Regions from separate parts of the Streptomyces sp. A2-16 genome, predicted to be linked through region 1. Evidence: predicted binding sites of a transcription regulator. Region 1 holds the regulator's gene; the other holds the start of a gene.
The links. The regulator HrcA, encoded in region 1, represses chaperone genes, less so after heat shock. The targets are predictions, from matches to a motif close to TTNGCACTCNGNNNNNCNGAGTGCNAA.

Region 1 (15,519 bases):
AGAGTCTGCTGAACGGCCTCGAAGTTGTCCCCCGCGTAACCCCCGAAATAGGCCGGGTCGTCGGAGTTCACCGTGCACATCAGCCCGGCGTCCAGCATCGCCGGCAACGGATGATCACCCAGCACGTCGACCGTCCGCAGCCGCACATTGGACAGGGGACACAGAGTCAGCGGCACCCGGTCCCGCACCAGCCGCTCCACGAGCTCCGGCGACTCCACGCACCGCAGCCCGTGGTCGATCCGCTCCACGCCCAGCACGTCCAGCGCCTCGACGATGTACTCCGGCGGCCCCTCCTCCCCGGCGTGCGCCACCCTCCGCAGCCCCAGCGCCGCCGCGGCCTCGTACACCTCGCGGAACTTCACCGGCGGATGCCCCACCTCGGCGGAGTCGAGCCCGACCCCGACGATCCGGTCGAGATACGGCTTCGCGGCCTCGAGGGTCGCCAAGGCGGACTCCGCGGACTCGTCCCGCAGGAAGCACATGATCAGCTGCGTCGACACGCCGTGGTTCCGCGAGCTGTCGCCCAGCGCCCGCCACAGCCCCTCGACGACCGTCCCCATCTCCACACCCCGCGCGACGTGCGCCTGCGGGTCGAAGAAGATCTCCGCGTGCCGCACCCCATGCGCGGCGGCCCGGGCGAGATAGGCGTTCGCCAGGTCCTCGAAGTCCCGCTCGGTGCGCAGGACGGCCATGAGCTCGTAGTACAGGTTCAGGAAGGACTGGAGGTCCTCGAAGTCGTAGGCCTTGCGGAGCTCGTCCGTGGAGGCGTACGGGAGCTCGACGCCGTTGCGCGCGGCCAGCTCGAAAGCCAGCTCCGGTTCCAGGGTGCCTTCGATGTGCAGGTGCAGTTCAGCTTTGGGGAGGGACATCAAAGCATCGTACGGCCGCTTTATCGCCGTTTCGGAACCGGTACCCGCAGCAGGTCGTGGGCCACGGTCAGCTCGCCCTCGTACCCGGCCGCCCGCGCCTGCCGTTCGAACTCCTCCGGCTCGGCGTAGCGCTGACTGAAGTGCGTGAGCACGAGATGCCGCACACCGGCGTCCCGGGCGACCCTCGCGGCCTGACCGGCGGTCAGGTGGCCGTGCTCCACCGCGAGTTGCTCGTCCTCGTCGAGGAAGGTCGACTCGATGACGAGCAGGTCGACGCCGTCCGCGAGGGCGTGGACGCCGTCGCAGAGGCGGGTGTCCATGACGAACGCGAACCGCTGACCGCTCCGGATCTCACTGACGTCGTCGAGCAGGACGCCGTTGAGCGAACCCTCGCGCTGGATGCGTCCGACGTCGGGCCCCTTGATGCCCTGCGCGGCGAGACGGTCGGGGAGCATGCGGCGGCCGTCGGGTTCCGTGAGGCGGTAGCCGTAGGACTCGACGGGGTGGGAGAGCCTGCGGGCCTCCAGGGTGCAGCCGCCGGTCCGTGCGATCACCCCGTCCTCGGCGACCGGCGCCTCGGTGAGCCGGACGGTCTCCCGGTACGCCGTCGCGTACCGCAACCGGTCGAAGAAACGCTGCCCCGACTTCGGGTAGTGGGCGGTGATCTCGTGCGGGACCCGGTCGAGGTTGATGCGCTGGATCACGCCCGCGAGGCCCAGGGAGTGGTCGCCGTGGAAGTGGGTGACACAGATCCGGTTGAGGTCGTGGGCGGCGACCCCGGCGCGCAGCATCTGGCGCTGGGTGCCCTCGCCGGGGTCGAAGAGGATGCCCTCGCCGTCCCAGCGCAGCAGGTAGCCGTTGTGGTTGCGGTGTCTGGTGGGGACCTGGCTGGCGGTGCCGAGGACGACCAACTCACGTACGGACACGCCGAGTCACCCGGGGGGCCACTGGAGGCCGCGGCCTCCGACCACATGGGCGTGGGCGTGCCAGACGGTCTGGCCGGCGCCGCTGCCGGTGTTGAAGACGGTGCGGTAGCTCTCCAGCTTCTCGTCGTCGGCGACGGCCTGGGTCTCGCGCAGGACGTCCGCGGCAAGTTCCGGGGCGGCGGCGGCGAGAACCGCTGCGTTCTCGTAGTGGGCCTTGGGGATCACCAGGACGTGGGTGGGGGCCTGCGGGTTGATGTCCCGGAAGGCGACGGTGGTGTCTGTCTCGCGAACGATGGTCGCCGGGATCTGACCTGCGACGATCTTGCAGAACAGGCAGTCGTCCTGGGGTTCCCCTGCCATGTGGTTCCTTCCGTTGAGGTCCTGAGGCATCTTAACGAGGCGACGTCGGCGGAGTCTTCGCCGGACTGGCCTCCAGAGCCTCAAGCGCGATCCGCACCGCCTCGTCCAGCTGGGCGTCCCTGCCCGCCGCGTAGTCCTGCGGCCGCTGCACGACCTCCACGTCCGGGTCCACGCCGTGGTTCTCGACGCCCCACTCGTAGCCCTCCAGCCAGAACGCGTACTTCGGCTGGGTGATCAGCGTGCCGTCGACCAGGCGGTAGCGGCTGTCGATGCCGATGACCCCGCCCCAGGTGCGCGTGCCCACCACCGGGCCGATGCCCAGCGCCTTGATCGCCGCGTTCACGATGTCGCCGTCCGAGCCGGAGAACTCGTTGGCCACGGCGACGACGGGACCGCGGGGCGCGTCCCAGGGGTAGCTGTACGGCCGCATCCCCCGCGGCACCGCCCAGCCGACGATGCGGCGGGCCAGCTTCTCGACGACCAGCTGGGAGGTGTGGCCGCCGCGGTTCTCGCGGACGTCGACCACCAGGCCCTCGCGGGCCACCTCGACGCGCAGGTCGCGGTGGATCTGGGCCCAGCCGGGGGCCTGCATATCGGGGACGTGGAGGTATCCCAGCCGTCCGCCCGACTTCTCGTGGACGTAGGCGCGGCGGTCGGCGACCCAGGCGTGGTAGCGCAGGGGCTCCTCGTCGGAGATCGGCACGACGACGGCGTGGCGCAGCTCGCCGCCGCCGGACGGGGAGACGGTCAGCTCGATCGGCTTGTCGGCCGTGCCGACGAGGAGGGGGCCGGGGCCGGTGACCGGGTCGACCGGGTGGCCGCCGACGGCGACGATCGCGTCCCCGGCGCGGACCGCCACGCCGGGCGCGGCCAGCGGGGAGCGGGCGTGGGGGTCAGAGGTCTCGGTCGGCAGGATGCGGTCGATGCGCCACACCGGCGATCCCTGCGGGCCGTCCTCGTGACGGGAGATGTCGGCGCCGAGGAGCCCCTGCCGGGGTCCGTGGCCGTGGTTGCCGCGCGGGGTGACGTAGGCGTGCGAGGTGCCCAGTTCGCCGTGCACCTCCCACAGGAGGTCGACGAGGTCGTCGTGGGTGGCCAGACGGTCCAGGACCGGGCGGTAGCGGTCGAGGACCCCGGCCCAGTCGACGCCGCTCATGTCGGGGCGCCAGAACTGGTCCCGCATGATGCGGCCGGTCTCCTCGTACATCTGCCGCCACTCGGCCGAGGGGTCGACGGTCTGGCGGACCCGGCCGAGGTCGACGGAGACGTTGGTGTCGCTGTCGTCGTCGCCGGAGGCACGCCGGTCGCTCGGTACGACCTTCAGCCGGCCGTCGGTCCACAGCAGCACCCGCTTGCCGTCGCCGCTGACGGCGAAGTGGTCGGCGTCCGTGGCGAGGTGCTCCAGGCGCTGCTGGGCGAGGTCGTAGCGCTGGAGGTCGGTCTTGGGGTCGGGGTCGTCCGGGGTGGCCCGGGAGGAGCCGAGGACGCCCCGCACGGGGTGCCTGAGCCACAGGAGGCCGTCCTTGGCCGCCCGCAGGTTGGAGTAGCGGCCGGCCTCGACCGGGAAGGGCACGATCCGGTCGGCGAGGCCCTCCAGGTCGACACGGGTGGTCGGGGTGCCCTCGCTGTCGGGGGTCTCGTCCTTGTCGGGGGCCTCGAAGGGACGGCCGTGGCGCTGCGGGCCGAACGGGGACGGGGTGGTCGCCGCGAGGGTGATCAGGTGCGGGCGGTCGCCGACCACGAAGGCCAGGTCGAAGACGTGCTCGTCGTAGACCGGGTCGAAGGCGCGGTTGGAGAGGAAGGCCAGGTGCTTGCCGTCGAGGGTGAAGGCGGGGGCGTAGTCCTGGAAGCGCAGGGGGGTGGCCTCGGTGACCGAGAGATCGGTGGTGTTGGCGAGACGGAGCTGGGAGAGCGGGCCGGGGCCGGGGTGCGCCCAGGCGAGCCAGGCCGAGTCGGGCGAGAAGGTCAGGCCCCGTACGTCGCCGTCCTCGCTGCGGTCGACCTCGCGGACCTCGCCGGTCTCCCGCTCGACGAGCAGCACGCGGCCGTCGTGCGCGGCGACCGCGGCCCGGCTGCCGTCGGGGGCCATGGCGAGACCCAGGACGCGGCCGAGCTGTCCGGCGGCGAGGCGGCGCGGGGTGGCGCCGGGGGCGAGTCCGGTGGCGGGCGCGAACTCCAGGGCGTCGTCGCCCTCCGCGTCCGTCACCCACACCACCCACTCCTCGCCCTCCGTGCGGAAGGTGCGCGGCAGCCGGGCCCGGACGCCGGGTTCGGCGGCCAGGGCGCGGGCCGGGCCCGAGCGGTGGGTGACCCAGTGGACGGCGCCGCGCACGGCGACCGCGCTGCCGCGCGCGGTGTGGTCGGGGGCGGCCGAGCCGAACCAGCGGGAGGCGTCCAGCGAGTACGGCTGCCGGTCGGCGCGCTGTCCGCCGAGCCGGACCTCGAGACGGCGCGGCTCGGCGCAGTCGAGGTCGTCGAGGATCCACAGCTCACCGGCGCTGGTGTAGACGATCCGGGTGCCGTCACCGGAGGCGTGCCGGGCGTAGTAGCCGTCGAGGGGGGTGTGCCGTCGCAGGTCGGAGCCGTCGGCGAGGGAGGAGTAGACGGCTCCGGTGCCCTCGTGGTCGGAGAGGAAGGCGATCCGGTCGCCCGCCCACACCGGGTACTCCAGGTTGCCGTCCAGGTCGTCGTGGAGCCGGACGAACTCGCCGTCGCCGTCGCGGTCGATCCACAGCTTGCCCGCCGTGCCGCCCCGGTACCGCTTCCACCAGGCGGCCTCCCGGCCCATGGGCGCGGAGAGGATCACGGTCGCCGGGCCGTGGGCGACATGGCCGACGGGCCCGAACGGAAGGGTGGTGCCGGGTCCGCCGTCGAGCGGGACGGTGTGCGCCCAGCTGCGCCGCAGGCTGGCCTGGCCGTGGGTGGTGATGGCGAGGACCTCGCCGTCCGGGGTCCAGCCGCGCACCTGGGTGCGCACACTGCCCCAGTGGGTCAGCCTTCTGCCGGGTCCGCCGTCGACCGGGGCGATGTGCACCTCGGGCGCGCCGTCGCGGGTGGAGGTCCAGGCGACGGTGGTGCCGTCGGGCGAGATGCGGGGGTGGGTGACCGGGACGTTGTCCGCGCTGACCCGCCAGGCGCGTCCGCCGTCGAGCGGCGCGAGCCACACGTCGTCCTCGGCGGTGAAGGCCACCAACTCGCCCTGCAGATGCGGAAACCGGAGATATGCAGACGTCGCAGGCTGTGTCACCCGATCACCCTACGCACGGGCACCCCGCGTGCACAGAGGTTTCGATCACTTGCCGTCGGGCCAGCACTGCGGGTCGTTCTGGCACCAGATGGTCTTGGTGACGGTCACGGTCACGGTGGGGCCGGGCTGTCCGGGGTTGTTGACCGGCGGGGTGGGGGTGGCGTTGCAGTCGCCGAGCCCCTCCACGCGGAACCACTGCTTTCCGCCCACGGTGGCGGTCAGGTCGCCGCGCACGCAGGCGCCGCTGACGGTCCGGGTCACCTTGCCCTTGACGGTGATGTCCTTGCCGTCCCGCGTCTTGCCGTCGCAGTCGACGGTGGCCACGGTGTTCACACTGGCGCTCGGCGTCCGGTCGCCGTTGTCGTACGAGGCCGTGCAGGTCAGCCAACTCACGTCGGCCTTCTGCCGGTTCAGCTCCTTGGTGACCAGCTGGTCGGTGGTGTACGACACGGTCGCGGAGCTGACCACGCCGGTCGGATCGCAGGCGGCGAGCGCACCCACGGCCAGCACGGCAACGCCCGTCACCCCCGCTGCTCGCACCCCGCGCGGCCGACGCCTGTTCCGTCTCAACGCCACCATGGGGGCAGCCTGCCACCACGTGCCGTCCGGCGGTAGGGCGCATACGGCCACCCGCGCGCCGCTCACGCCCGGAACAGCGCCCGCGCTCACCCCCGCAGCAGCAGCCACTCCTGAAGCTCCACCAGGTTGCCCTCGGGGTCCTTGAGGTGGGCCACGCGCATGCGGTTCGTCATGGGGGCCGGGCCGTGCAGGAGCGTGGCGCCCCGGGTGGTGATCTGCTCGCAGTAGGTGTCCAGGTCGTCGACGCGGAGCACCACCAGGGAGCGGTGGCCGGTGGCGGTGTCGCCCAGTTCGTCCAGGACCTCGGCCATCATCGAGCGGTCCTGGAGCGCGATGCCCGCCGAGCCGGTGGCGGGGCTGAACTTCTCGTACGGCCCGCTCGTCGCCCCCGACTGGGGCTTGAGGCCGAGGACATCGGCGTAGAAGCGGTAGCAGGCGGTGAAGTCGGTGACGAGCAGGCGTACTTGGGCGAGTTCCACGGACGTTCTCCCAGGTGTCAGGACCAGCGGCCGGTGCGGCCGAGGAGCAGGGCGGTCGCCGCGGTACCGGCGGTCGACGTGCGCAGGACGGTGGGCCCGAGGACGTAGGCTCGCGCACCCGCCTCCTCGAAGAGCGCCAACTCGTCCTTGGCGACGCCTCCTTCGGGGCCGACGACCAGCACGATCTCACCCTCGGCGGGGAGTTCGGCGGTGGCCAGCGGCTCGCTGCCGCGTTCGAAGTCGGAGTGGAGGACGGCGGCGAAGTCGGCTTTGGCGAGAAGTGCGGCAACCTGCTTGGTGCTCGCCGCGTCCGCGACCTCCGGGAAGCGCACCCGGCGGGACTGCTTGCCGGCCTCGCGGGCGGTGGCCCGCCACTTGCCGAGCGCCTTCAGACCCCGCTCGCCCCTCCACTGGGTGATGCAGCGGGCCGCCTGCCAGGGCACGACGGCGTCGACGCCGACCTCGGTCATGGTCTCGACGGCGAGTTCACCGCGGTCGCCCTTGGGCAGGGCCTGGACGACGGTGATCCGGGGAGCGGGCTCCGGTTCCTCGGAGACCGAGGTCAGATGGACGACCAGCCGGTCCTTGCCCTCGGCGGCGATCACGTCGCACACGGCGTAGCGTCCGGCGCCGTCGGTGAGGACGACCTCCTCGCCGGGCTGGAGCCGCTTCACGGAGACCGCGTGGCGGCCTTCGGGGCCGTCGAGGACGTAGCGTCCGCCGCCGTCCGCGTCGAAGTGCTCGACCACGAACACCGGGGCGGTCATCGCAGGTCCCCCTTGCCCGACAACGCTGTCCTGGCTGCGTCGAGTTCGGCCGCGAGTATCTCCACGAGCTGCCCCGCGGGCAGTTCGCGGGCCAGCCGGTGCCCCTGGCCCGCCCACAGCGCCATGCCCTGGGCGTCACCGGCCTTGGCGGCGGCCTTGCGGAGCGGGGCGGTGAGGTGGTGGACCTCGGGATAGGCGGCGGGGGCGTACGGTCCGTGCTCGCGCAGGAAGCGGTTGACCAGGCCGCGGGCCGGTCTGCCGGAGAAGGCGCGGGTCAACTCGGTGCGGACGAACAGCGGGTTGGTCAGAGCCCGCTTGTGCACGTCGTGGGCGCCGGACTCGTGGGTGGCGAGGAACGCGGTGCCGAGCTGGGCCGCGCTCGCGCCGGCGGCGAGGACGGCGGCGATCTGGCTGCCGCGCATGATGCCGCCGGCGGCGACGATCGGGAGGGTGACCGTCTCGCGGATCTGGGCGACCAGGGACAGCAGCCCGAGGCCGGAGCCGTCCTGCTCGGGGAGGTCCCGGTGGGTGCCCTGGTGACCGCCGGCCTCGACGCCCTGCGCGATGACCGCGTCGGCGCCCGCGTACTGCACGGCGAGGGCCTCTTCGGGGGTGGTCGCGGTGACGAGGGTGAAGATGCCGGCGCGGCGCAGCGACTCCAGGGCGTCGCTGCTCGGGATGCCGAAGTGGAAGGAGACCACGGGCACGGGGTTGTCGAGGAGTACGGCGACCTTGGCGTCGTACCCGTCGTCACGGCCGCTGTCGGGGTCGCCGAGCTCGGTCTCGTACCAGGTGGCCTCGCCGGCGAGCTGGTGGGCGTAGACCCCGACGGCGGCGGGGTCGGCGTATTCGGGCTGCGGCATGAACAGGTTGACGCCGAAGGGCCGTCCGGTCAGCCCGCGCAGCTGCTTGATCTCCTGGTACATCCCGTCGGCCGTCTTGTACCCGGCGGCCAGGAATCCGAGCCCGCCCGCATCGGCGACGGCGGCCGCGAGCCGCGGCACGGAGACGCCGCCCGCCATGGGGGCCTGCACGATCGGATGAGGGAAGAGATCGGTCAGTGCGGAGGACATGACGGCATGTTGTCACGTCCTCCGAACAAGTCCGAATCCGACCTGCACACGACTCAGGTACGCCCGTTGAAGGCATCCTTCAACCGCGAGAACAGCCCTTGCTGCCCGGGCTGACGGTGTCTGCCCGGGGGACGACCCCCGGACCCCCGGCAGCCGCCCCGCCGCTCACGTGCGGCCGTTGAAGGCATCCTTCAACCGCGAGAACAGCCCCTGCTGCCCGGGCTGGAACTGGCCGGTAGGCCGTTCCTCGCCGCGCAGTTTCGCCAGTTCTCGGAGCAGGCGTTCCTGTTCCGGGTCCAGCTTGGTCGGGGTCTGGACCTCGACGTGGACGATGAGGTCGCCCCGGCCGCCGCCGCGCAGGTGGGTGACGCCCCGGTTGTGCAGCGGGATCGACTGGCCGGACTGGGTACCGGGCCGGATGTCGACCTCCTCCATGCCGTCCAGCGTCTCCAGCGGAACCTTCGTGCCGAGGGACGCCGCCGTCATCGGGAGCGTGACCGTGCAGTGCAGATCGTCGCCGCGCCGCTGGAACTGCGAGTGCGGGAGCTCGTGGATCTCGACGTACAGGTCACCGGCGGGACCGCCACCGGGGCCGACCTCGCCCTCACCCGCGAGCTGGATCCGCGTGCCGTTGTCCACACCGGCCGGGATCTTCACGGTCAGCGTGCGGCGCGAGCGGACCCGGCCGTCGCCGGCGCACTCCGGGCACGGGGTCGGAACCACGGTGCCGAAACCCTGGCACTGCGGGCACGGGCGGGACGTCATGACCTGGCCCAGGAAGGACCGCGTCACCTGCGACACCTCACCGCGCCCGCGGCACATGTCGCACGTCTGCGCGGAGGTGCCCGGCGCCGCGCCCTCACCACTGCAGGTGGTGCAGACGATCGCCGTGTCGACCTGGATGTCCTTCGTCGTGCCGAAGGCCGCCTCGTCGAGCTCGATCTCCAGACGGATCATCGCGTCCTGGCCGCGGCGGGTGCGCGAGCGCGGACCCCGCTGCGAGGCCGTACCGAAGAACGCGTCCATGATGTCCGAGAAGTTCCCGAACCCACCGGCCCCGAAGCCGCCCGCGCCACCGCCGCCGGCCTGCGAGAGCGGGTCGCCGCCGAGGTCGTAGACCTGCTTCTTCTGCGGGTCCGACAACACCTCGTAAGCGGCGTTGATCTCCTTGAACCGCTCCTGGGTCTTCGGATCCGGGTTGACGTCCGGGTGCAGCTCGCGCGCGAGCCGACGGAACGCCTTCTTGATCTCATCCTGCGACGCGTCGCGGCGCACGCCGAGAACGGCGTAGTAGTCCGTGGCCACTTACGACTCCGCCAGGATCTGTCCGACGTACCGTGCCACTGCGCGTACCGCTCCCATCGTTCCCGGGTAATCCATGCGGGTCGGTCCGACCACGCCGAGCTTGGCGACTGCCTCGCCGCCCGAACCGTAGCCGACCGACACCACCGAAGTGGAGTTGAGTCCCTCGTAGGCGTTCTCATGACCAATACGTACGGTCATGCCCGAATCCCCGGCCTCACCAAGGAGTTTGAGGAGAACGACCTGCTCCTCGAGGGCCTCCAGGACGGGCCGGATCGTGAGGGGAAAGTCATGTCCGAAGCGGGTGAGATTGGCGGTGCCGCCGATCATCAGCCGCTCCTCGTTCTCCTCGACGAGCGTCTCCAGGAGAGTGGAGAGCACTGTGGTGACCGTACCCCGGTCCTCGACGTCGAAGCCTTCGGGCAGGTCCTCGACCAGCCTCGGCACATCGGCGAACCGCCGTCCCGCGACGCGGCTGTTGAGCCGCGCCCGCAGATCGGCGAGCGAGGCCTCCCCGAAGGGCGCCGGGCAGTCGACCATGCGCTGCTCGACCCGGCCGGTGTCCGTGATCAGCACGAGCATCACGCGCGCCGGGGCGAGCGAGAGCAGCTCCACGTGCCGCACGGTCGAGCGGGTGAGGGACGGGTACTGCACGACGGCGACCTGCCGCGTCAGCTGCGCGAGCAGCCGCACGGTTCGGGCCACGACGTCGTCGAGGTCCACGGCGCCGTCGAGGAAGTTCTGGATCGCGCGCCGCTCGGGCGCGGTCATCGGCTTGACGCCCGCCAGTTTGTCGACGAACAGCCGGTAGCCCTTGTCGGTCGGGATCCGCCCGGCGCTGGTGTGCGGCTGGGCGATGAAGCCCTCGTCCTCCAGGACCGCCATGTCGTTGCGGACGGTCGCCGGGGAGACGCCGAGGTTGTGCCGCTCGGTCAGGGCCTTCGACCCGACCGGCTCCTCGGTGCCGACGTAGTCCTGGACGATCGCGCGCAACACCTGAAGCCTGCGTTCACTCAGCATCGCGCACACCTCCAGAGGTCGTTCCCTTGGCACCTTCGCCTGGCACTCTGTCCGCCCGAGTGCCAACGCTCCCCGGCCAGTGTACGGCGGTGGGGTACTCCTCGGGCAAGGCTGGTCCTGGCGTGACGGGTTGTACGGCTAGCGTCGCGGTATGACGGTGACTTGGGAAGAGCTCGGGTGGGAGCGGGTCGCGACCGGGGTGGGGCGGTGCCGGCTGCCCGGCTGGGACTGCACGGCGGGCCTGGTGATCGGCGAGGGCACGGCCCTGTTGATCGACGCGGGCTCCGGTCTCGCGGAGGGCGCCCGCCTGCGCGCACAGGCCGAGGAACTGGCCGGCCACCGTGTGACCCATCTCGCGTTGACCCACCCCCACTTCGACCATGTCTTCGGTGCGGCGGCGTTCGCGGGGGCGGAGGTGTTCGGCGCCGTGGGTACGGAATCGGTGCTGGCGGGGCGGCTGGGCCGGGCGGAACTGCGGGCCGACGCGGTACGCAACGGGCTGGACCCGGCGGTCGCCGACGAGGCGGCGGACGCCCTGGTCTCCCCCCGGCACCACGTCTCCGGCGAGTGGACGCTCGACCTCGGCGGCGGCGGCCAGGTCCTGCTCGCCAACGTCGGCCCCGGCCACACGGCCCACGACCTCGCCGTCCTCGTGCCGGGCTCCCCCGAGGTCGTCTTCTGCGGCGACCTGGTCGAGGAGTCGGGCGAACCGCAGGCGGGCCCGGACGCGGTACCGGGCCACTGGCCCGCCGCGCTGGACCGCCTCCTCGACCTGGGCGGCGAGGACGCGCTGTACGTACCCGGTCACGGAGCGGTGGTGGACGCGGCGTTCGTACGGTCGCAGCGGGACGCGCTGGCGGCCCGCTTCGGCGTGTCGTGAGGAGTCCCGTGCGGCTTCTCCTATCGTCATCCGAATGCGCCAGTACTCCGCCGACCTGACCCCTCCGTGGAAGAAGCCCCGGCCGGTGCCGGAGGTGCCCGCCGAGCCCGGCCTGGTGGTCGAGGAGCCCGGCACCGGCTTCTGCGGCGCGGTGATTCGCTGCGAGGCGGGAACAGTGACTCTGGAGGACCGCTTCGGCAAGCACCGGGTGTTCCCGCTGGAGCCGCGCGGCTTCCTCCTGGAGGGCCGGGTGGTGACGCTGGTGCGACCCGCGGCCACGGCTCCCGTACGGCCCTCCCGCACCGCCTCCGGCTCGGTGGCCGTGCCCGGCGCACGCGCGCGCGTGGCCCGCGCCGGCCGTATCTACGTCGAGGGCCGCCACGACGCGGAACTGGTGGAGAAGGTCTGGGGCGACGACCTGCGCATCGAGGGCGTGGTCGTGGAGTACCTGGAGGGCGTGGACGACCTGCCGGCGATCGTGGCCGAGTTCGCCCCCGGGCCGGACGCCCGCCTGGGAGTACTCGTGGACCACCTGGTGCCGGGCAGCAAGGAGTCCCGTATCGCCGCGTCGGTGACCAGCGAACACGCCCTGGTGGTCGGCCACCCGTACATCGACATCTGGGAGGCGGTGAAGCCGTCGTCCCTGGGCATCGAGGCGTGGCCCCGGGTACCGCACGGCCAGGACTGGAAGACGGGCGTGTGCAGGGCGCTGGGCTGGCCGTCGGAGAACACGGGCGCGGTGTGGCAGGCGATCCTGAAGCGGGTGAACTCCTACAAGGACCTGGAGCCGGAGCTGCTGGGGCGAGTGGAGGAACTGATCGACTTCGTCACGGCTCAGTGAAACCCACCCAGGGGCGCGGGGAACTGCGCGACAAGCCACGAACGAACTCGCGGCCGCCGGACGACACCGCCCCCACCCCCTCGGGCCCTCAGTCCACCAGGTCCCGAACCACCGCGTCCGCCAGCAACCGTCCGCGAAGCGTCAGCACGGCCCGCCCCTCCTCATAGGGCCGGGCTTCCAGCAGCCCCTCCCCCAGCGCCCGCCGAGAAGCGCTCAGCCCCTCCTCCCGCAGCAGCGACAGCGGCACCCCCTCCCGCAGCCGCAGCTCCAGCAGGATCCGCTCCACGCGCCGGTCCTCGTCGGACAGCAGCTCCCGCCCGGCCCCCGGCGACCTCCCGGCCGCCAGCGCCGCCGCGTACGCGCCCGGGTGCTTGACGTTCCACCAGCGCACCCCGCCCACGTGCGAGTGCGCTCCGGGGCCCGCGCCCCACCAGTCGGCGCCCCGCCAGTACAGCTCGTTGTGCAGGCAGCGGCCCGCCTCCGAGGTGGCCCAGTTCGACACCTCGTACCAGTCGAACCCCGCGTCGGCGAGCACGGAGTCCGCGATCAGGTACCGGTCCGCGTGCACGTCGTCGTCGGTCATCGGCACCTCGCCCCGCCGGATCCGCCGGGCCAGCTGGGTGCCCTCCTCGACGATCAGCGCGTACGCCGACACGTGATCCGGTCCGGCCCCGATCGCCGCCTCCAGGGACGCCCGCCAGTCGTCGTCGGTCTCCCCGGGGGTGCCGTAGATCAGATCCAGGTTCACGTGGTCGAACCCCGCCGCCCTGGCCTCCGCCACGCACGCCTCCGGCCGGCCCGGTGTGTGCGTGCGGTCCAGCACCTTCAACACGTGCTGCTTGGCGCTCTGCATCCCGAAGGACACCCGGTTGAAGCCGCCCTCCCGCAGCGCGGCCAGATACGCCGGGTCCACCGACTCCGGGTTCGCCTCGGTCGTCACCTCCGCGTCCGCGGCCAGGCCGAACTCGTCGCGGATCGCGGAGAGCATCCGTACGAGATCGTCCGCGGCCAGCAGTGTCGGCGTACCGCCGCCGACGAACACCGTGCGGACCGGGCGCGGGTCGTCGCCGAGGACCTTGCGCGCCAGGCGGATCTCGTCGATCAGGGTGTCCGCGTAGTTGTCGCGGGAGGCCAGCACTCCGCCCGAACCGCGCAGCTCGGTCGCGGTGTAGGTGTTGAAGTCGCAGTAGCCGCAGCGGGTCGCGCAGTACGGGACGTGCAGGTAGAAGCCGAGGGGGCGGTCGGCGGACCCGGCGAGCGCGGACGCGGGGAGCGAGCCGTCGTCGGGGACGGGGTCGCCGTCGGGGAGTGCGGAAGGCATGTCCTCCATTGTCCAGCACCCCGGCGGACGCCTACTCCGCCTGCAGGACCAGCAGCGCCAGATCGTCATCCGGGGGCCGCGCCCCGAACTCGTGGACCAGCCGTTTGATCCGCTCCGCGATCAGCTCGGCGTCCAGTCCCGCGCACCCGGCGAGCGCCTCCGCGAGCCCGTCCTCGTCGTCGAACTGCCGGGGCCCGCTGCGCCGCTCGGTCACCCCGTCGGTGACGCACAGCAGACTGTCGCCGGGCCGCAGCTCGAAGGTCTCACTGGTGTACGTCTCGTCCTCGACGACTCCGAGCAGGGTCTGCGGCCGGGCGGCCGTACGGACCTGGCCGCCCGCCCCGAGCAGCAGCGGCAACGGATGTCCGGCGGAGGCGAGGGTGCAGCGCACTCCGCCGTCGAAGGGCGCGAGCTCGCCGTACAGGAGGGACAGGAAGCGGGTCTGCGGGCCGTCGCCGGGGTTCATGGGGCGCCCGCCCGCGGTCGCCAGGGCCCGGGCCGCCGCGTCAGCGGCCTCCGTGGCGTCGTCGAGGAGCAGCTGGTTGAGGCGGTCGAGGACGTCGGCGACGCGGTAGCCCTCGCGGGCCAGCAGCCGGAGCCAGGGCCGGGCCAGCCCGATCACCACGGCCGCCTCGGGGCCCTTGCCCTGGACGTCGCCGACGGCGAAGCACCAGCGGCCGTCGCCGGCCGGGAAGAGGTCGTAGAAGTCGCCGCTGGGTCCGCCCTTGTCGCACGGCTCGTACACCAGGGCGCTGCGCACCCCGGGGATCTCGGCGACCGCGCCGGGCAGCAGGCCGCGCTGGAGCACCGCGCTGATGGTGGCCTGGCGCGCGTACTGGCGGGCCGCGCCGATGGCGAGCGCCACCCGGCGGCTGAGGTCCTCGACGAGCCCGGTGACCTCGTCGGGGAAGGAGACCAGCCCGGCCCGGCCGATGACCAGGGTGCCCAGCGGGCGGCCGCCCGCGGTGAGGCGGTAGGCGAGCGCCGAGCCGTGTGTTCCGTGCGGGCCCAGTGCCTCGCCGGGCCAGGGGAACGGCAGCGGGCCGGCGTGGTCCGGTCCCGGCAGGCCGGGCGGTTCCTTCTCCAGGGCCCGCCGCAGGCTCTCGATCCGGTTCTCCGAGCAGTGCCAGACCCGGGCCAGCCGGGGCCCGGACAGGCCCGCCTCGCCCCAGGCCGTCCCGCTCCCGGTCTCACCCGCGCGCGGGGATCCCCAGCGTCCGGCGACCTCGTCCTCCAGCCACACCGCGCACCAGTCGGCCAGCCGCGGCACGATCAGCTGGCCGGCGAGCGCGGCGACCAGGTTCTCGTCGAGCTGCCCGGCGAGCAGGTCGGAGGCCTCGGCGAGGAAGGACAGGGCACCGCGGTTGAGCCAGTCCCGGTCGAGCTCGCCACGGGAGACGGGGCGGACCGTGTGGGCCGGCTCGTCGCGGGACATGGGCCGGACCGTGTGCGCCGACTCATCGCGGGAAATGGGCCGGACCGTGTGCGCCGACTCGTCGCCGTGGACCGGCGGGGCCGTGTGCCCCTGCTCTGCTCGGTACACGGGCGGGTGCGTGTCCCCCGGCTCGCCGCCGTGGACCGGCGAGGCCGTGTGTCCCTGCTCTGCGCGATGCACGGGCGGGTGCGTGTTCTCCGGCTCGCTGCGGGAGACCGGTGAGGCCGTGTGCCCCGGCTCGCCGCGGGACACGGGTGCGAGCGGGTCCTGGGCCCGGGGCGGGGGCTGGGGCGGTTCCGGGGGCTGGGGCGGTACCGGGGGCTGGGGCGGTACCGGGGCGAGTATCCCGGCGACCCGCAGCCCCCGCTCGTGGGCGTCGTCCCCGGCGTACGCCCGGATTCCGTCGAGGGCCTCCTTCCC
Region 2 (15,519 bases), 7.2 Mb from region 1:
CACCGAGCTTCTTGAACAGCCGCCGCGCGTGCGTCTTGACGGTGTCCTCGGAGAGGAAGAGCTCCCGCCCGATCTCCGCGTTGGACCGGCCGTGGCTCATGCCTTCGAGCACCTGGATCTCACGCGCGGTGAGCGTGGGCGCCGCCCCCATCTCGGCGGACCGCAGCCGCCGCGGGGCGAGTCGCCAGGTCGGGTCGGCGAGCGCCTGCGTCACCGTGGCCCGCAACTCCGCGCGCGAGGCGTCCTTGTGGAGGTAGCCGCGCGCCCCGGCGGCCACCGCGAGAGCGACCCCGTCCAGGTCCTCCGCGACGGTGAGCATGATGATGCGCGCACCGGGGTCCGCGGACAGCAGCCGCCGCACGGTCTCGACGCCGCCCAGACCGGGCATGCGTACGTCCATCAGAATCAGGTCCGAACGGTCCGCACCCCAGCGGCGGAGGACTTCCTCGCCGTTGGCCGCGGTCGTCACGCGCTCGACGCCGGGCACGGTCGCGACCGCGCGGCGCAGCGCCTCTCGGGCAAGCGGGGAGTCGTCGCAGACGAGGACGGATGTCATGGCCGCCCTCCGCAGCTGATGCACGTCACCTTGAGCCTCCAGGCTGGTACGAAATCGTCACCTGTGCGGTCGACCGTCTCGGACGCCTGCCCGAGCACTTGTTGTTTCAACCGCCTCCGCACTCTCAACGACGGTCACCCGAAAGAGTTACGGGGCTGTGCACTGTCTTCGGCACTCTACGTGAGGGCTCGGACACGGTGCAGACATGCGCGACGGACCCACAACGTTTCATCACAACCCATGCCCCATTCAGACCCTTTTCTTCCCATTTCCTGGTGTCTGAGGCTAGATTCGCAATGAGTCATATTTTCATCTCCTTAGATCGTAGTTGTACGGTCGTGGACACCGTATCCGCCCAGAACCGCTACAAGGGGTCACGCAATGGCAGATTTCTCCCGCCTTCCCGGACCGAACGCGGACCTTTGGGACTGGCAGCTCCTGGCCGCCTGTCGCGGGGTGGACAGCTCGCTCTTCTTCCATCCGGAGGGCGAGCGCGGTGCGGCCCGGAGTGCTCGCGAGAACTCGGCCAAGGAGGTCTGCATGAGATGCCCGGTGCGCGCGCAGTGCGCGGCGCACGCGCTCGCGGTGAGAGAGCCGTACGGCGTGTGGGGCGGGCTGACCGAGGACGAGCGCGAGGAGCTCATGGGGCGGGCGCGACACCGGCTGGTGTCCGCGTCATCCGTCGGGAGCGGCGCATCGAACAACTGAAGGAACGTTTCTCCTGGAAGGGCACGCGCGCGCGTGCCCTTCCTTGCTTTCGTCCCGCCCCTTACTTTCGTCCCGCCGCGATCGCGAGCTGCTCGAGCGTCGCCGCCACCGCGGGCACCTGGGCCAGGTCGGGCAGCGTGAGCGCGACGATCTCCCGCCGGACCGCCGGTTCCAGCGTCACCGTGCGCGCGCCCCGTGGCCGTACGGACTCGACGGCGAGCTGGGGCAGGACGGCGACGCCGAGGCCGGCGCCCACCAGGCCGACGACCGCCGGGTAGTCGTCGGTCGCGAAGTCGATGCGCGGGGTGAAGCCGGCGCTCTCGCACACCTCCACCAACTGGCCTCGGCAGCGCGGGCATCCGGCGATCCACGACTCCTCGGCGAGCTCCCCGATGGCCACCGACTCCGCGCGCGCGAGCCGGTGCCGCTCCGGCACGAGGGCGACGAGCCGGTCGGTCAGCAGGGGCCGTACGACGAGGTCGTCCCACTCGTCGCCGCCCGCGGCCCCCTCGTACCGGAAGGCGAGCGCGAGGTCGCAGTCGCCCTCCCTCAGCAGCCCGACGGACTGCGGGGGTTCGGCCTCCTCCAGGGAGACCCGGGTACCGGGGTGGGCGGCGCGCAGGGCGGCGAGGGCGGTGGGGACGAGGGTGGAGCTGCCGCTGGGGAAGGAGACCAGCCGGACGCGCCCGGCCCGCAGGCCCGCGATGGCGGCGACCTCCTCCTCCGCCGCCGTGAGCCCGGCCAGGATCCCGGCGGCGTGCCGCACCAGGGCCTGGCCCGCCTGGGTCAGCCGCATCTCGCGTCCGCTGCGGATGAGCAGCGGCGTGCCCACGGACGTCTCCAGGGCCTTCATCTGCTGGCTGACGGCGGGCTGGGTGCAGCCCAGTTCGCGCCCCGCGGCGGAGAAGGAGCCGGTGGCGGCGACGGCGCGCAGAACACGGAGATGACGGGCCTCGATCACCCTTCGAGGATAAGACGCGCTTTGACATGGCGCCCAATAATGCGTGGCACCTTTGAGTGCTGGTGTCCTACCGTGCCGCCATGAAGCTTCTGTCGGTGAATCTGGGCCGCGCGAAGGCCGTTCCGTACACGGACAATCCGGAGGGCGTCACCGGTATCGACAAGCGGCCGGCCGGCGGACCGGTGCGGGTGGCCGCGCCCGGTCCCAAGGGCATCGGCGGGAGCGCGCTCGCCGGGGACGCGGTGTGCAAGAAGCAGCACCACGGCGGCGACGACCAGGCGGTGTACGCGATGGCGCGCGAGGACCTGGACGAGTGGCAGGACGAGCTGGGCCGCACACTGGCCAACGGTGCCTTCGGCGAGAACATCACGACCGAGGGCATCGACGTCTCCGGCGCGCGGATCGGCGAACGCTGGCGCATCGGGCCGGACGTGGTGCTGGAGGTCACCAGCGCGCGGATCCCGTGCGGCACCTTCCAGGGCCACATGGGCGAGCAGCGCTGGGTGAAGCGGTTCACGCAGAAGGGCGCGCCGGGCGCGTACCTGCGGGTGATCCAGCCCGGTGAGATCCGTGCCGGGGACCCGGTCGAGATCGTGCACCGGCCGGACCACGAGGTGACGGTCGCCCTGGCGTTCCGGGCGATGACCACCGAACGGCCGCTGCAGCCAAGGCTGTTGGCGGCGGGCGAGGCGCTGCATCCGGAGGTGCGGCAGTGGGCGCTGGAGTATGTGGAGAAGCACGGCGCCTGACGGGTCCCCGGCAAGCGGACGCTGTCGGTCCCGGTCATTAACCTTGCGCCATGACAACGGCATTGATTACGGGATCGACCGCGGGCATCGGTGCCGCGTTCGCACGACGGCTGGCGGCTGACGGGCACAACCTGGTGCTGGTGGCCCGCGACACCAAGCGGCTCCAGGAACAGGCGACCGAGCTCCACGACCGCCACGGCATCGAGGCCGAGGTCCTCACCGCCGACCTTGCCACGGACCCCGGCATCGAGGCGGTCGCCGCCCGCCTCTCCGACCGCAGGTCCCCTGTCGACCTCCTCGTCAACAACGCCGGGTTCGGCAACAAGGGCCGCTATCTCGACGTCTCCATGGCGGACGAGCTGAAGATGCTCAAGGTGCACTGCGAGGCGGTGCTGCGGCTGACGTCGGCGGCGACGGAGGCGATGCGGGAGCGGGGGCGCGGAGGTGTCGTGAACGTCGCGTCGGTGGCCGCGTTCGTGCCGCGCGGGACGTACGGCGCCTCGAAGGCGTGGGTCGTGCAGTTCACTCAGGGCGCGGCGCGGGATCTGGCGGGGAGCGGGGTCCGGCTGATGGCCCTGTGCCCGGGGTTCGTGCGGACCGAGTTCCACCAGCGCGCCGGGATGGGCACGGACAACATCCCCGGCTGGATGTGGCTCGACGCGGACAAGCTGGTCGCCGCGGCCCTCACCGACCTGTCCCACGGCAAGACCCTGTCGATCCCGGACCCGCGGTACAAGGCCCTGATGGGGTTGGTGAAGGTGGCGCCGCGGGGGCTGCTGGGCGGGATCACGTCGAGGACGGGGCGCAAGTACGGTCCGCAGTGACCGTTGCGGCCAGCGCATGCCGCCATGCTGCCGACGGGCGGACAATGGTGCCGTAATGCCGGACCCAGGGGGGCCGGAGGCGATGGTGGCATGACCTTCGTACAGCTCATCGACTGCAGGACCAGCCGTTTCGACGAGATGGATCGGCTGATGGACACATGGGTCGAGCAGACCAAGGGCAAGCGGACGGCGACGCACGCGGTGGTCGGCAAGGACCGGTCCGACGCGTCGCACTTCGTCGAGATCGTGGAGTTCCCGTCGTACGAGGAGGCGATGCGGAATTCGGGGCTTCCGGAGACGGAACGCATCTTCCAGGGGATGGTCGCGCTCTGTGACGAGATGCCGACCTTCACGGATCTGGACGTGGTGCGGGACGAGCAGCTGAACCCGGGTGTCGCGCGGGAGTTCTTCGAGCACGCCGGGCGGGCCGGGACGGCGGAGCTGTTCGAGCGGTTCGCCGACGACTACCTCGACCACGATCCGGCCAACCCCGCGGATCTGGGGCTCGCGGCGGCGCGCGAGGAGTACGAGGGGTGGCGGCAGGCCTTCGACTTCACCTTCCGGGTGGACGACCAGATCGCCCAGGGCGACCGGGTGTGCACCCGCTGGACCTGGGCCGGCAAGCACACCGGCGAGTTCGTGGGCATCCCGGCGAGCGGACAGAACGTCACCATGACCGGCACCACCTGGCACCGGTTCCGGGACGGGCGGATCTGCGAGGGCTGGTGGCAGTACGACCGTGCGGGGCTGATGGAACAACTGGGGGTACTCGGGAAGTAGGGCCCCTCGGAACCGCGAAGACCCGAGAAGACCCACGGTGACCCACGAAGACCCGCGAAGGGGAAAGCCCCCGTTCCCTCAGAGGGAACGGGGGCCTCCTTGCGACCTGTGAGCGCTGGGCTCAGTGGGAGTGGCCGTGGCCGTGACCACCGGCGGCCGGCTCCTCCTCTTCCTTCTTCTCGACGACCAGGGTCTCGGTCGTCAGGAGGAGGGAGGCGATGGAGGCGGCGTTCTCCAGGGCGGAGCGGGTGACCTTGACCGGGTCGATGACGCCGGCCTTGACCAGGTCGCCGTACTCGCCGGTGGCGGCGTTGAAGCCCTGGCCCTTGTCGAGCTCGGCGACCTTGGAGGTGATGACGTAACCCTCCAGGCCGGCGTTCTCGGCGATCCAGCGCAGCGGCTCGACGACGGCCTTGCGGACGACGGCGACACCGGTGGCCTCGTCGCCGGTCTTGCCCAGGCCGCCCTCGAGCACCTTGGCGGCGTGGACCAGAGCGGAGCCACCACCGGAGACGATGCCCTCCTCGACCGCGGCGCGGGTCGCGGAGATGGCGTCCTCCAGACGGTGCTTCTTCTCCTTCAGCTCCACCTCGGTGGCGGCGCCGACCTTGATCACGCACACGCCGCCGGCCAGCTTCGCGAGGCGCTCCTGGAGCTTCTCGCGGTCCCAGTCGGAGTCGGTGTTCTCGATCTCGGCCTTGATCTGGGCGACACGGCCCTGGACGGCGGCGGAGTCGCCGGCGCCGTCGACGATCGTGGTGTCGTCCTTGGTGACCGTGACACGGCGGGCGGAGCCCAGCACGTCCAGGCCGACCTGGTCGAGCTTGAGGCCGACCTCCTCGGAGATGACCTCGGCGCCGGTCAGCGTCGCCATGTCCTGCAGCATCGCCTTGCGACGGTCGCCGAAGCCCGGGGCCTTGACGGCGACCGCGTTGAAGGTGCCGCGGATCTTGTTGACGACCAGGGTCGACAGGGCCTCGCCCTCGACGTCCTCGGCGATGATCAGCAGCGGCTTGGAGGCACCCGCCTGGATGACCTTCTCGAGCAGCGGCAGCAGATCCTGGATCGAGGAGATCTTGCCCTGGTTGATCAGGATGTACGGGTCGTCGAGGACGGCCTCCATGCGCTCCTGGTCGGAGACCATGTAGGGCGACAGGTAGCCCTTGTCGAAGGCCATGCCCTCGGTGAAGTCCAGCTCCAGACCGAAGGTGTTGGACTCCTCGACGGTGATGACACCGTCCTTGCCGACCTTGTCCATCGCCTCGGCGATGAGCTCGCCGACCTGGCTGTCCTGGGCGGACAGACCGGCGACGGCGGCGATGTCGGACTTCTCGTCGATCGGGCGGGCGGTCGCGAGGAGCTCCTCGGAGACCGCGGCGACGGCGGCGTCGATGCCCTTCTTCAGGGCGGCCGGGGAGGCGCCGGCGGCGACGTTCTTGAGGCCCTCGCGCACGAGCGCCTGGGCGAGCACGGTCGCGGTGGTCGTACCGTCACCCGCGATGTCGTTGGTCTTGGTCGCCACCTCCTTGACCAGCTGGGCACCGAGGTTCTCGTACGGGTCCTCGACCTCGACCTCGCGGGCGATGGTGACACCGTCGTTGGTGATGGTGGGAGCGCCGAACTTCTTGTCGATGACGACGTTGCGGCCCTTGGGGCCGATCGTCACCTTGACCGTGTCGGCAAGCTTGTTGACGCCGCGCTCGAGGGCGCGACGGGCGTCCTCGTCGAACTTCAGGATCTTCGCCATGGGAGCGGTTCAGCCCTCTCGAAAAACGTGGGTGAAACGAACTGCGCCCCAGACGCCCGGCTTCATAAGGTGGCGGGGGCCCGGGGCGCAGCTCACAAGCAGAATGTGCTTGAGGTGAATTACTTCTCGATGATCGCGAGCACGTCGCGGGCCGAGAGGACGAGGTACTCCTCGCCGTTGTACTTCACCTCGGTGCCGCCGTACTTGCTGTACAGCACGATGTCGCCGGTCTGGACGTCGAGCGGCAGACGCTCGCCGTTCTCGAAGCGGCCCGGGCCCACGGCCAGGACGACGCCCTCCTGGGGCTTCTCCTTGGCGGTGTCCGGGATGACCAGGCCAGAGGCGGTGGTCTGCTCGGCGTCGAGCGGCTGGACCACAATGCGGTCCTCGAGCGGCTTGATGGCAACCTTGGAGCTGGTGGTCGTCACGATCCGACCTCCCCCTTCGGAGATCTCACGGGGTTAACTGTCTGAGGTGGCGACCAGGTGGATCCGTCGTCGCGGGTGCCGGACCTGCCCGTCGCTGTGTTGGCACTCTCCAGGGGGGAGTGCCAGACCTGAGACTATGACCGCGATTAGCACTCGGTCAAGCGGAGTGCCAATCGCGTCTCCGGCGGGGGGTGCCGACGGGGCCTTCGCGGCCTCCTACAGATAGTCCTCCAGGCGCCCCACCGTCAGCCCCCGGCGGGCGATCTCCCGCAGCACCGCCACCGTCCGGTCCGTCAGGCCCGCCCCGGTCCCCGTCTCCTCCCCCGACGCCACCGACACGATGTCCCCGGCCCTCAGCGGCCGCTCCACGGCATCGCCCTCCACCGCCACGCTCCACAGCACCACCGCCGCCAGCCCGCAGTCGGCCGCCGCCCGCAGGGTCGTGCCGTCGTACGTGCCGTACGGGGGCCGGAAGAGCCGGGGCCGGATGCCGAAGCGGGAGCGCACCTTCTCCTGCTGGCCGCAGATCTCCGCGCGCTGGCCGCTGTACGGCAGGCCGCGCAGGGCGGGGTGGTCGAGGGTGTGGTTCTGGATGCTCGCGCCGACCGACTGGAGGCGGGCGAAGTGGCCGTACCCGGGGCCGACGACGCTGTCCGTGAGGAACATGCTGACGGGCAGCCGCAGTTCGCGGACCAGGTCGACGAAGCGCGGGTCCTTCTCGGCGCCGTCGTCGTAGGTGAGGAAGACGACCCTGTCGGACGTCTCGACCCGCCTGACGACCGGCGGCGGACCGCCCCGGCCGGCCGTGACGCGCGCCGGCACCCGCGGGGGTGCCGGCAGCGGAGCCGTGAGGCCCCAGTGGCGGTACGGCCGTCCGTCCGCGCCCGCGGGGCCGTACGACCCCACTCGCTGCGCCGCCTTCTTGCCCAGCCGTTCGATGGGGTCGACGGACTGGGCGCAGCCGGACAGGAGTACGACGGCCAGCCCCGCGGCGACCAGGGTCCGCGGTCTCACAGGTAGTCCTCGAGGCGGGCGACGGCGTATCCCTCGGCCGTGACCTTGTCCAGGAAGCGGCGGACCATGTCGGGCATCGTGCCCTTCCAGTCGCTCCGGCCGCGGAAGTGGCTGAGCACGATGTCGCCGGGGTGGATCTCCCGGTCCCACTCGCGGTACTCCCAGTGGTCGACGAAGACCTCCTCGTTCCAGATCGGCGCGTACTTGATGCCGCAGGACCTGGCCGCGCGCAGGGTGTTCTCGTTGTAGTTGCCGTAGGGCGGGCGGAAGAGCGCGGGCCGTGTGCCGTAGCGCTTCTCGATGACGTCCTGCATCCCGCAGATCTCGCGCTTCTGACGGGCGTACGACAGTCCGGGCAGGTAGGGGTGGTGGAGGGTGTGGTTGTTGAGGGTCACTCCCCGGTCCCGCATCCTCGCGAAGTACCCGTAGTCCTCCTTGACCAGGTAGTCGCTGAGGAAGGCGGTGTACGGGATGTTCAGGTCGCTCATCATCCGCAGGAACGCGGGGTCCTTCTCGGCGCCGTCGTCGATGGTGAGGAAGACGATCTTCTGCCGGGTCGGGATCGTGGTGAAGACCGGCGGCAGCCCCTTCTCCTCGTGACCGTCGACCTCGAAACCGCGGCGGGTGGTGATGCGGGGTTTCTCCGCGGGCGCCGGCGGGGCCGTGAGCGGGACCTGCTTGAGGCCCCAGCGTCTGGCGGTGGCGATCCGGGCCTGTTCGGCACGGAGCCGGGCGGCCTGGATGCGGACCTTGTCGGCCTGGACGTCGGCGCCGGGCGCCGGGGGTGCTCCGAGGGGGCGCCGCCCGCGGACGTCGGTGCCGTCCGGGCGGGCGCAGCCGGAGACCAGGGCGGCCACTGCCAGGAGGACGAGGCCGCTGCGGACCGACACCCTCAACACACCATTTTTATAGTTTTGTCCTACTGTTCCCATGGGGCCGGATCTTCGCAGGTCACGGCCTCGCGGCCGGGCCGACACCGCCGCCGGAGGCGGACCGTCCACCGACTGGCCCACAATGACCCGGTGAACGACCTCGCCCCCCTCCTCACCCCCGAGGGCCGTGCCCTCCTCGACGAAGTGCGCGGCACCGCCCCGGCCGACGAACTCGCCGTCGCCACCCGGCTGCGCCGTGAGCACCCCGCCGAACTGGTCTCCGCCGCGCTCGGCCAGGCCCGGCTGCGGCAGCGGGCGGCCGTGAAGTTCGGGGCCGAGGACGCGGGGCGGATGTTCTTCACCCCGAACGGGGTCGAGCAGGCCACGCGGGCGAGCGTGGCGGCCTATCGCGCCGAGCGCTTCGCCGCGCTCGGGGTGCGGTCGGTCGCCGACCTGTGCTGCGGGATCGGCGGTGACGCGATCGCGCTGGCCCGGGCCGGCATCCGGGTCCTCGCGGTGGACCGGGACCCGCTGACGGCGGCGGCCGCGCGGGCGAACGCGGACGCGCTGGGACTCGCCGGCCTGATCGAGGTGCGGGAGGCGGATGTCACGGAGGTCGACACGGCCGCGTACGACGCCGTGTTCGTGGATCCCGCGCGGCGGGGCGGCCGGGGCCGCATCTTCGATCCGGAGGCGTACTCGCCGCCGCTGTCCTGGGCCGTGCAGGCGGCCCTGAAGGCCCCGCACGCCGCGCTGAAGGTGGCGCCCGGCATTCCGCACGAGGCGGTGCCCGCGGAGGCCGAGGCGGAGTGGATCTCCGACGGCGGGGACGTGAAGGAGGCGGTGCTGTGGTTCGGCACCGCGCCGGAGGCGGTCCGGGCGACCCTGCTGCCGGGACCGCGGACCCTGCTCGGCCGGGGTCTTCCCGACCCCGAGGTCCGGCCCGTCGGGCGGTACTTGTACGAGCCCGACGGCGCCGTCATCCGCGCCCATCTGGTCGCCGAGGTGGCCGAGGAGGTGGGCGGCGGACTGCTGGACGCCACCATCGCGTACATCACGGCCGACACCCTGCGGCCGACGCCGTACGCCACGGCGTACGAGATCACCGATCGACTCCCCTTCAACGTCAAGAAGTTGAAGGCCCTGCTGCGGGAACGCGAGGTCGGGATCCTGACCGTGAAGAAGCGGGGGTCGGCCGTCGAGCCGGAGGAGCTGCGGCGCAAGGCGCTGCCGAAGCCGCAGGGGCCGCACTCGGCGACCGTGTTCCTGACCCGGGTCGCGGGGGCGCCGACCATGCTGATCGGCGCCCCCGCCGGGCCGCCTACTGGTGCTGGACCGTCCTGAGCGACTCCAGGTGCGGGTCGGCGCCCACCGGCCCGGTCCGCGCCGCGGTGGCGCTCCGGACCTCCTCGCCGGTGCGCAGGGCGCTCATGCGGGCGCCGGCCGGCTCGTCGCCGTTGCGGAACGGCGTGTAGACGACCTGTGCGCCGTTCGCCGCGACCGAGGCGCCCGCCGAGGAGAGGGTGCCCGCCGAGAGGTTGCCGGTGCCGCCGAAGGCGATCACGGAGTTGGTGCTCGCGGACTCGCGCAGCAGATAGCTCGTCAGCTCGGACGAGAGGCTGGCGCGGGAGGTCCACAGCAGCGGCCCGAAGACGTTCATCGCCCCGGCCGCGGACAGTCCGTCGCGCCAGGAACTGGAGTAGGCGAGGGCGACGTTGCCCGGCGTGCTCCACCAGAACTTGGCGACGGCCACCGAGAGGGCCGCCCGGGTCTTCCCCGAGATCGGGTAGTACGAGTACGAGGAGGGCCACCGCGAGAAGTTCGTGTGGGTCAGCGCGTACCGGGCGTCCGAACCCACCGGGATGACCATGGTCTTGTTGGGGTTCAGACCGTTGAGGTACGACTTCACCGACGACGTCAGCGTCTTGCCGTTGGTCAGGACCAGACCGCCCGCGCTGCTCGTGCCGTCGGCGCCGGCCGCGGCGGCGGCGGGGAGGGACGCGTAGGCGTCGGTGCCGGAGGCCAGGAAGACGTACTTCGGACTGGTGGTGATCGTCTTGGCGACGGCGACCGAGGTCGTGAAGCGGTCCGCGCCGGTCAGCCGCTTGGGCGTGAAGCCGAGGGACTTCACCTGAGAGGTGACCGCGGAGCTCAGGACGGACGTGTTGCCGAGGAGGTAGACGTTGGCGCCCCGCTTCAGCACCCGCTTCAGCTCGGCCTTCACCGCCGCCGACAGCCCGCCCTTCGGGGTCGCGAGGACCGGCCCCTGCTTCTTGCCGGCCAGCGCGGGCGCGGTCAGCGAGTACGCGGTGCTGTCCTGGTTGGTCAGCACGGCCGCCTTGGCGTCCATCAGGCCCGGCACGCTGGTGCCGACCTTGTTCCAGGTCCAGCGGGAGGCCGCGACGACGGTCGGGGTGCTGCCGGAGCCCCAGATCCGGGCGGTGTTGTTCTTGCGCAGCGGCTGCCAGCTGGGGTTGCTGCCCTGCGGGGTGCCCGGGACGGCCGTGCGCTCACCGGTGGCCACGTCGGCGTACTCGGTGGTCTGTACGTCGGTGCTGTCGCCCGTGGTGTGCGCGTCGAAGACGATGCGCTTGCCGGTGGGCGACCAGGACGGGTTGGCGGCGTAGCCCGGGCCGGTGGTGAGCTGCTCGACGCCGGTTCCGTCGGCCTTGGCCGTGAAGATCTGCTGCTTGCCGTCGGCGTCGGCGCGGACGAAGGCCAGCCTGCTGCCGTCGGGCGAGTAGGCGGGCTGCCCGGCGTCGGTGAGGACCCGCTTGACCGTCTTGGCGGACGGGTCGTACACGTACACGCCGGCGTTGTCGTAGCAGCCGTAGTTGATACGGCGTTCGAAGGCGACCGTGCCGGACGGGCTCACCGTCGGGTCGGTGTCGCAGACGGTGGACGGCTCCAGGGCCGACGACAGCAGCGGGCGGGGCGCCCAGGAGGCGTCGGAGGGGCCGTAGGCGAGCTGGCCGCCGGTCGAGAAGACGACGTAACGGCCGCCCCACCAGAAGGTGAGGTCCTGGTACTGGGCGCTGGAGCGCATTCCCTCCGCCCAGGGCAGGTCGAACTTCGCGCCGCCGCTGGGGCGGATGCTGCTGATCTGGCTCCAGGAGGTGACCAGCCGGCTGCCGTCCGGGGCCCAGGCGGCATACCAGCCGGCGGTGTTGGGCACCGCGGTCTGCTTGCCGGTGGCGGTATCGACGAGCACCGGGCCGTCGGTGAGGATCCGGCCCTCGGTGCCCGGCCAGGGCCCCGCGTCGTCGGCGGCGGCGCCGGGAGCGGCGGCCAGGGTGCCCACCGCGGCGAGCGCCGCCGCGGTCGCGAGCGCCGCGGCACGGCGGCGCATGGACTGTCTCAAGTTGTCGTCCCCCCATGGGATGTCACAGCCCCCGCACAGGGGGCCACGTCACTTTAATTCGCAAGGAAACAGGGGGGAACCGAGTTACTGGTAAACGCCTGTGCGAATTCAGGTCAAGATCCGCACTCCCGCGCCCGCTCGAGGAGCAGCTCCCGCTCCCGTTCGTTGCGGGTCAGCGCGGCCGCCCGTTCGAACTCGGCCCGCGCCTCCGTCGTACGGCCTAGGCGGGCGAGGAGGTCGCCGCGGACGCTCGGCAGCAAGTGGTAGTCGAGCAGGGCGGGTTCGTCGGCGAGCGCGTCGACGATCTCCAGGGCCGGGCCCGGTCCCTCGGCCATCGAGACCGCGACCGCGCGGTTGAGTTCGACGACCGGGGAGGGGGCGCGGGCGGCGAGCAGGGCGTAGAGGGTGGCGATGGCGGGCCAGTCGGTGTCCTCGTAGGAGTACGCGTGCGCGTGGCAGGCGGCGATGGTGGCCTGCAGGACGTAGGGGCCGGGGGCGCCGGATGGGGGTCCCCCCGGTCGAGCGAACCCGAGAGCGGGGGAAGTGGCCTCCGCGCGGGACAGGGCTTTGATGCCGCGCGCGATGAGCATGCGGTTCCAGCGGCTGCGGTTCTGGTCCCTGAGCAGGACGGGTTCGCCGCGCGGTCCGGTGCGGGCGGCCGTCCGGGAGGCCTGGAACTCCAACAGGGCCGCGAGGCCGTGCACTTCGGGTTCCTTGGGCATGAGCGCGGACAGCAGACGGGCCAGGCGCAGGGCGTCCTCGCACAGGGAGGGGCGCAGCCAGTCGTCGCCGGCGGTGGCCGCGTAACCCTCGTTGAAGATCAGGTAGATGACGTCCAGGACGGAGCCGAGGCGGGCCTCGCGGTCGGGGCCGTAGGGCACCTCGAAGGCGATGTTCTTCGTGGCGAGGGTCCGCTTGGCGCGCACGATGCGCTGGGCGACCGTGGCCTCCGGGACGAGGAAGGCGCGGGCGATCTCGGGGGTGGTCAGACCGCCGAGCAGGCGCAGGGTGAGGGCGGTGCGGGCCTCCGCCGACAGCACCGGGTGACAGGTGGTGAAGACGAGCCTGAGCAGGTCGTCGTCGATGTCCTCGGGGTCGGCGGGCTCCTCCGGCGGGGCGGTCTCCGACAGGTCCCGGCCGATCTCGGCCAGCTTGCGGGCGTAGTTCTCGCGGCGGCGGACCAGGTCCACGGCACGGCGGCGCGCGATGGCCATGAGCCAGGCGCCCGGGTTGTCGGGGACGCCGTCGCGCGGCCACTGCTCCAGCGCGGCGACCAGCGCGTCCTGGGCGAGTTCCTCGGCGATGCCGACGTCCCGGACGACCCGGGTGACGCCGGCGATGACGCGCGGGGACTCCATGCGGAAGACGGTCTCGACGGTGGAGCGGGCGTCGGTGCGGGAGGGCTGTGAGGTGGTCACAGCCCCCCATTCGACACCGTTGCGGCCGTACGGCCAAGGAAGACGAACCGATCCTGCCGGCTCAGCCCTCCACGATCTCCCGCACCTCGCAGGTGACCGTCCAGTGCTCCTCGTGGACCTTCAGGAAGCGCTTGGTCCACTCGATCGCCTCGGCCATGTCCTTGGCCTGCACGATCGCGTACCCCCCGACGACCTCCTTGGCCTCGGTGAAGGGCCCGTCGGTCACCGACAGCTCGCCCTTCTCCCAGCGGACCCGGGCCCCCTGCGCGGTCGGCATCAGCCCGGCGGTGTCGAGCAGCACACCGGCCTTCGTCATCTCCTCGATCAGCTCGCCCATCCGCTGCATGAGCGCGTCGCTGGGACCCTCGGCGGGAGCGGTCTTCTCGTCGATCTGGACCATCGACAGGTAACGCGGCATGGTGACTCCTCGGTCGCTGCGGGGCCGGTCCTTCCCGGCCTCTCACCAGTGCGTCGATCGGGAGAGGCCGGGATCGACAGACCCCGCGGATTTCTTCGGAGTTTTTTCCGGCCCCTCAAGCAGGGGCCTGACCTGCTACGACAGCGAGCCGCCGAACGTCGCCCGCTCGACCGGCGCCCCGACCGTGCGGGGCCCGAAGGTGAACGCCGCGTCCGTCACGATGCCCGTCGGACGCCCTCGCAGCGACCAGACCGCGCCTTCACCGCTGTTCCCGCCTTCGACCATGTTCTCGCGGGACGCCGCCGCCGCGAGGTCCGCGTAGGCGTTGCCGTTGATGTCGAGGACGCTGACCGCGTCGCCGAAGTTGTCGCTCGCCTCCGCGGCACCGGGGACGCCGTCGGTGTCCTGGGTGAAGCCCTGGGCGCCCGTGCCGGTCAGGCCGTCGCGGCTGCCGTAGAGGACGTTGACCATGCCGGCCCCGTCCTTGTCGCCGAGCTTCTCGCCGGGCGCGCCCACGGCCACGTCGGCGTAACCGTCGCCGTTGACGTCACCGGCGGCCACCGCGTAGCCGAAGGCGTCCTCCTCCTCCTTGCCGCCGGGGACCCCCTCGGTGTCCTGGCTGTACGACTTCCAGGTCGACGCCGGCTTCAGGCCGGAGGCGGAGCCGAGGGCCACGGTGACCGTGGAGTCGTTCGGGACGCCCCGGACGACGTCGTCGAAGCCGTCGCCGTTGACGTCGCCGAAGGCCACCTTGCCGCTGCCCTCGGGGCCCGCGGCATAGGTGAAGGCGCCTCCGGAGGCGTTGGCCACGTAGAGCTGGGAGCCGATGCCGCCGTCGCCGGTGTAGACGGTCAGCGCGAGATCGTCGCGGCCGTCGCCGTTGACGTCACCGGCGGCCGCGTACATCACGTCGTAGGGGTCCACCTTGGTCGAGCCGAAGTCCTGCGTGGCGGTCGGCTTCCCGGTCCTGGAGATCGGGCCCCGCCAGACGGTGGCCTTGGTGCCGAGCGGGTCGTCGCCCGAGGCACGGCCGCCGCGGAACAGGACCAGGTCCGGCCAGCTGTCACCGTCGAAGTCGCCTGCCTGGGTGGTCGCCGCGGGCACGGACACGCCGCCGGACAGGCCCTCCTTGGCGCCCCAGACGACGACCGCGTCCCGGGTCGAGGAGGCCTGACCGATGATCAGGTCGGTGCGCCCGTCGCCGTCCAGGTCCCCCGTGGACAGCTGGTAGCCGAAGTTCTCGCCCGCGGCGGGATCGCCCGGGATCCCGCTGGTGGAACGGCTGATGATGGTGCGGTGGTCCTTGGTCAGGCCGTGCGGGCCGCCGTACATGACGGTGACGTAGCCCGCCCCCTGCTTGCCGCCGACCGTGGCGATCGGGGCGCCGACGGCGAGGTCCTTGTAGCCGTCGCCGTTGAAGTCGTCCTGGACGGCCTTCGATTCGTCCGCCGCGGCGCTGCCGGCGAGGGCGGGGATCCCGCCGAGCGCGAGCACTCCGGCGATCAGCGGTACGGACCAAGCTTTGTACGAACGCGAGTTGGACATCGGTGTTCCCCCTGGTTACTGCAGTGTGGTCACCGCAACAGACACCACTGGACGCCCGCTGGTTGCAACAGGCGTCCAGATTTTCGGTGCACACGTCAGCGAGAACTCAGCGGAGCGACTCCCACAGCTCACTCGCCG

Region 2: the regulator HrcA is predicted to act here: its motif matches at 6,900-6,926, upstream of groES (co-chaperone GroES).

The regions. Positions count from the first base shown of each region.
Region 1 is NZ_CP063808.1:8,175,502-8,191,020, forward strand. It holds gene IOD14_RS36740 (adenosine deaminase) at 1-869, opposite strand, end outside; gene IOD14_RS36745 (ribonuclease Z) at 890-1,795, opposite strand; gene IOD14_RS36750 (histidine triad nucleotide-binding protein) at 1,802-2,155, opposite strand; gene IOD14_RS36755 (S41 family peptidase) at 2,187-5,402, opposite strand; gene IOD14_RS36760 (hypothetical protein) at 5,448-5,981, opposite strand; gene IOD14_RS36765 (VOC family protein) at 6,068-6,460, opposite strand; gene IOD14_RS36770 (16S rRNA (uracil(1498)-N(3))-methyltransferase) at 6,478-7,227, opposite strand; gene IOD14_RS36775 (nitronate monooxygenase) at 7,224-8,300, opposite strand; gene dnaJ (molecular chaperone DnaJ) at 8,466-9,605, opposite strand; gene hrcA (heat-inducible transcriptional repressor HrcA) at 9,606-10,622, opposite strand; gene IOD14_RS36790 (MBL fold metallo-hydrolase) at 10,774-11,502, shown strand; gene IOD14_RS36795 (DUF3097 domain-containing protein) at 11,537-12,343, shown strand; gene hemW (radical SAM family heme chaperone HemW) at 12,432-13,664, opposite strand; gene IOD14_RS36805 (SpoIIE family protein phosphatase) at 13,696-15,519, opposite strand, start outside.
Region 2 is NZ_CP063808.1:950,768-966,286, reverse strand. It holds gene IOD14_RS04660 (response regulator transcription factor) at 1-556, opposite strand, end outside; gene IOD14_RS04655 (WhiB family transcriptional regulator) at 938-1,264, shown strand; gene IOD14_RS04650 (LysR family transcriptional regulator) at 1,326-2,225, opposite strand; gene IOD14_RS04645 (MOSC domain-containing protein) at 2,306-2,974, shown strand; gene IOD14_RS04640 (SDR family oxidoreductase) at 3,025-3,798, shown strand; gene IOD14_RS04635 (ester cyclase) at 3,889-4,578, shown strand; gene groL (chaperonin GroEL) at 4,700-6,325, opposite strand; gene groES (co-chaperone GroES) at 6,445-6,753, opposite strand; gene IOD14_RS04620 (polysaccharide deacetylase family protein) at 6,970-7,767, opposite strand; gene IOD14_RS04615 (polysaccharide deacetylase family protein) at 7,764-8,699, opposite strand; gene IOD14_RS04610 (methyltransferase domain-containing protein) at 8,790-9,983, shown strand; gene IOD14_RS04605 (cell wall-binding repeat-containing protein) at 9,961-12,000, opposite strand; gene IOD14_RS04600 (sigma-70 family RNA polymerase sigma factor) at 12,114-13,418, opposite strand; gene IOD14_RS04595 (YciI family protein) at 13,480-13,836, opposite strand; gene IOD14_RS04590 (FG-GAP-like repeat-containing protein) at 13,972-15,381, opposite strand; gene IOD14_RS04585 (LCP family protein) at 15,488-15,519, opposite strand, start outside.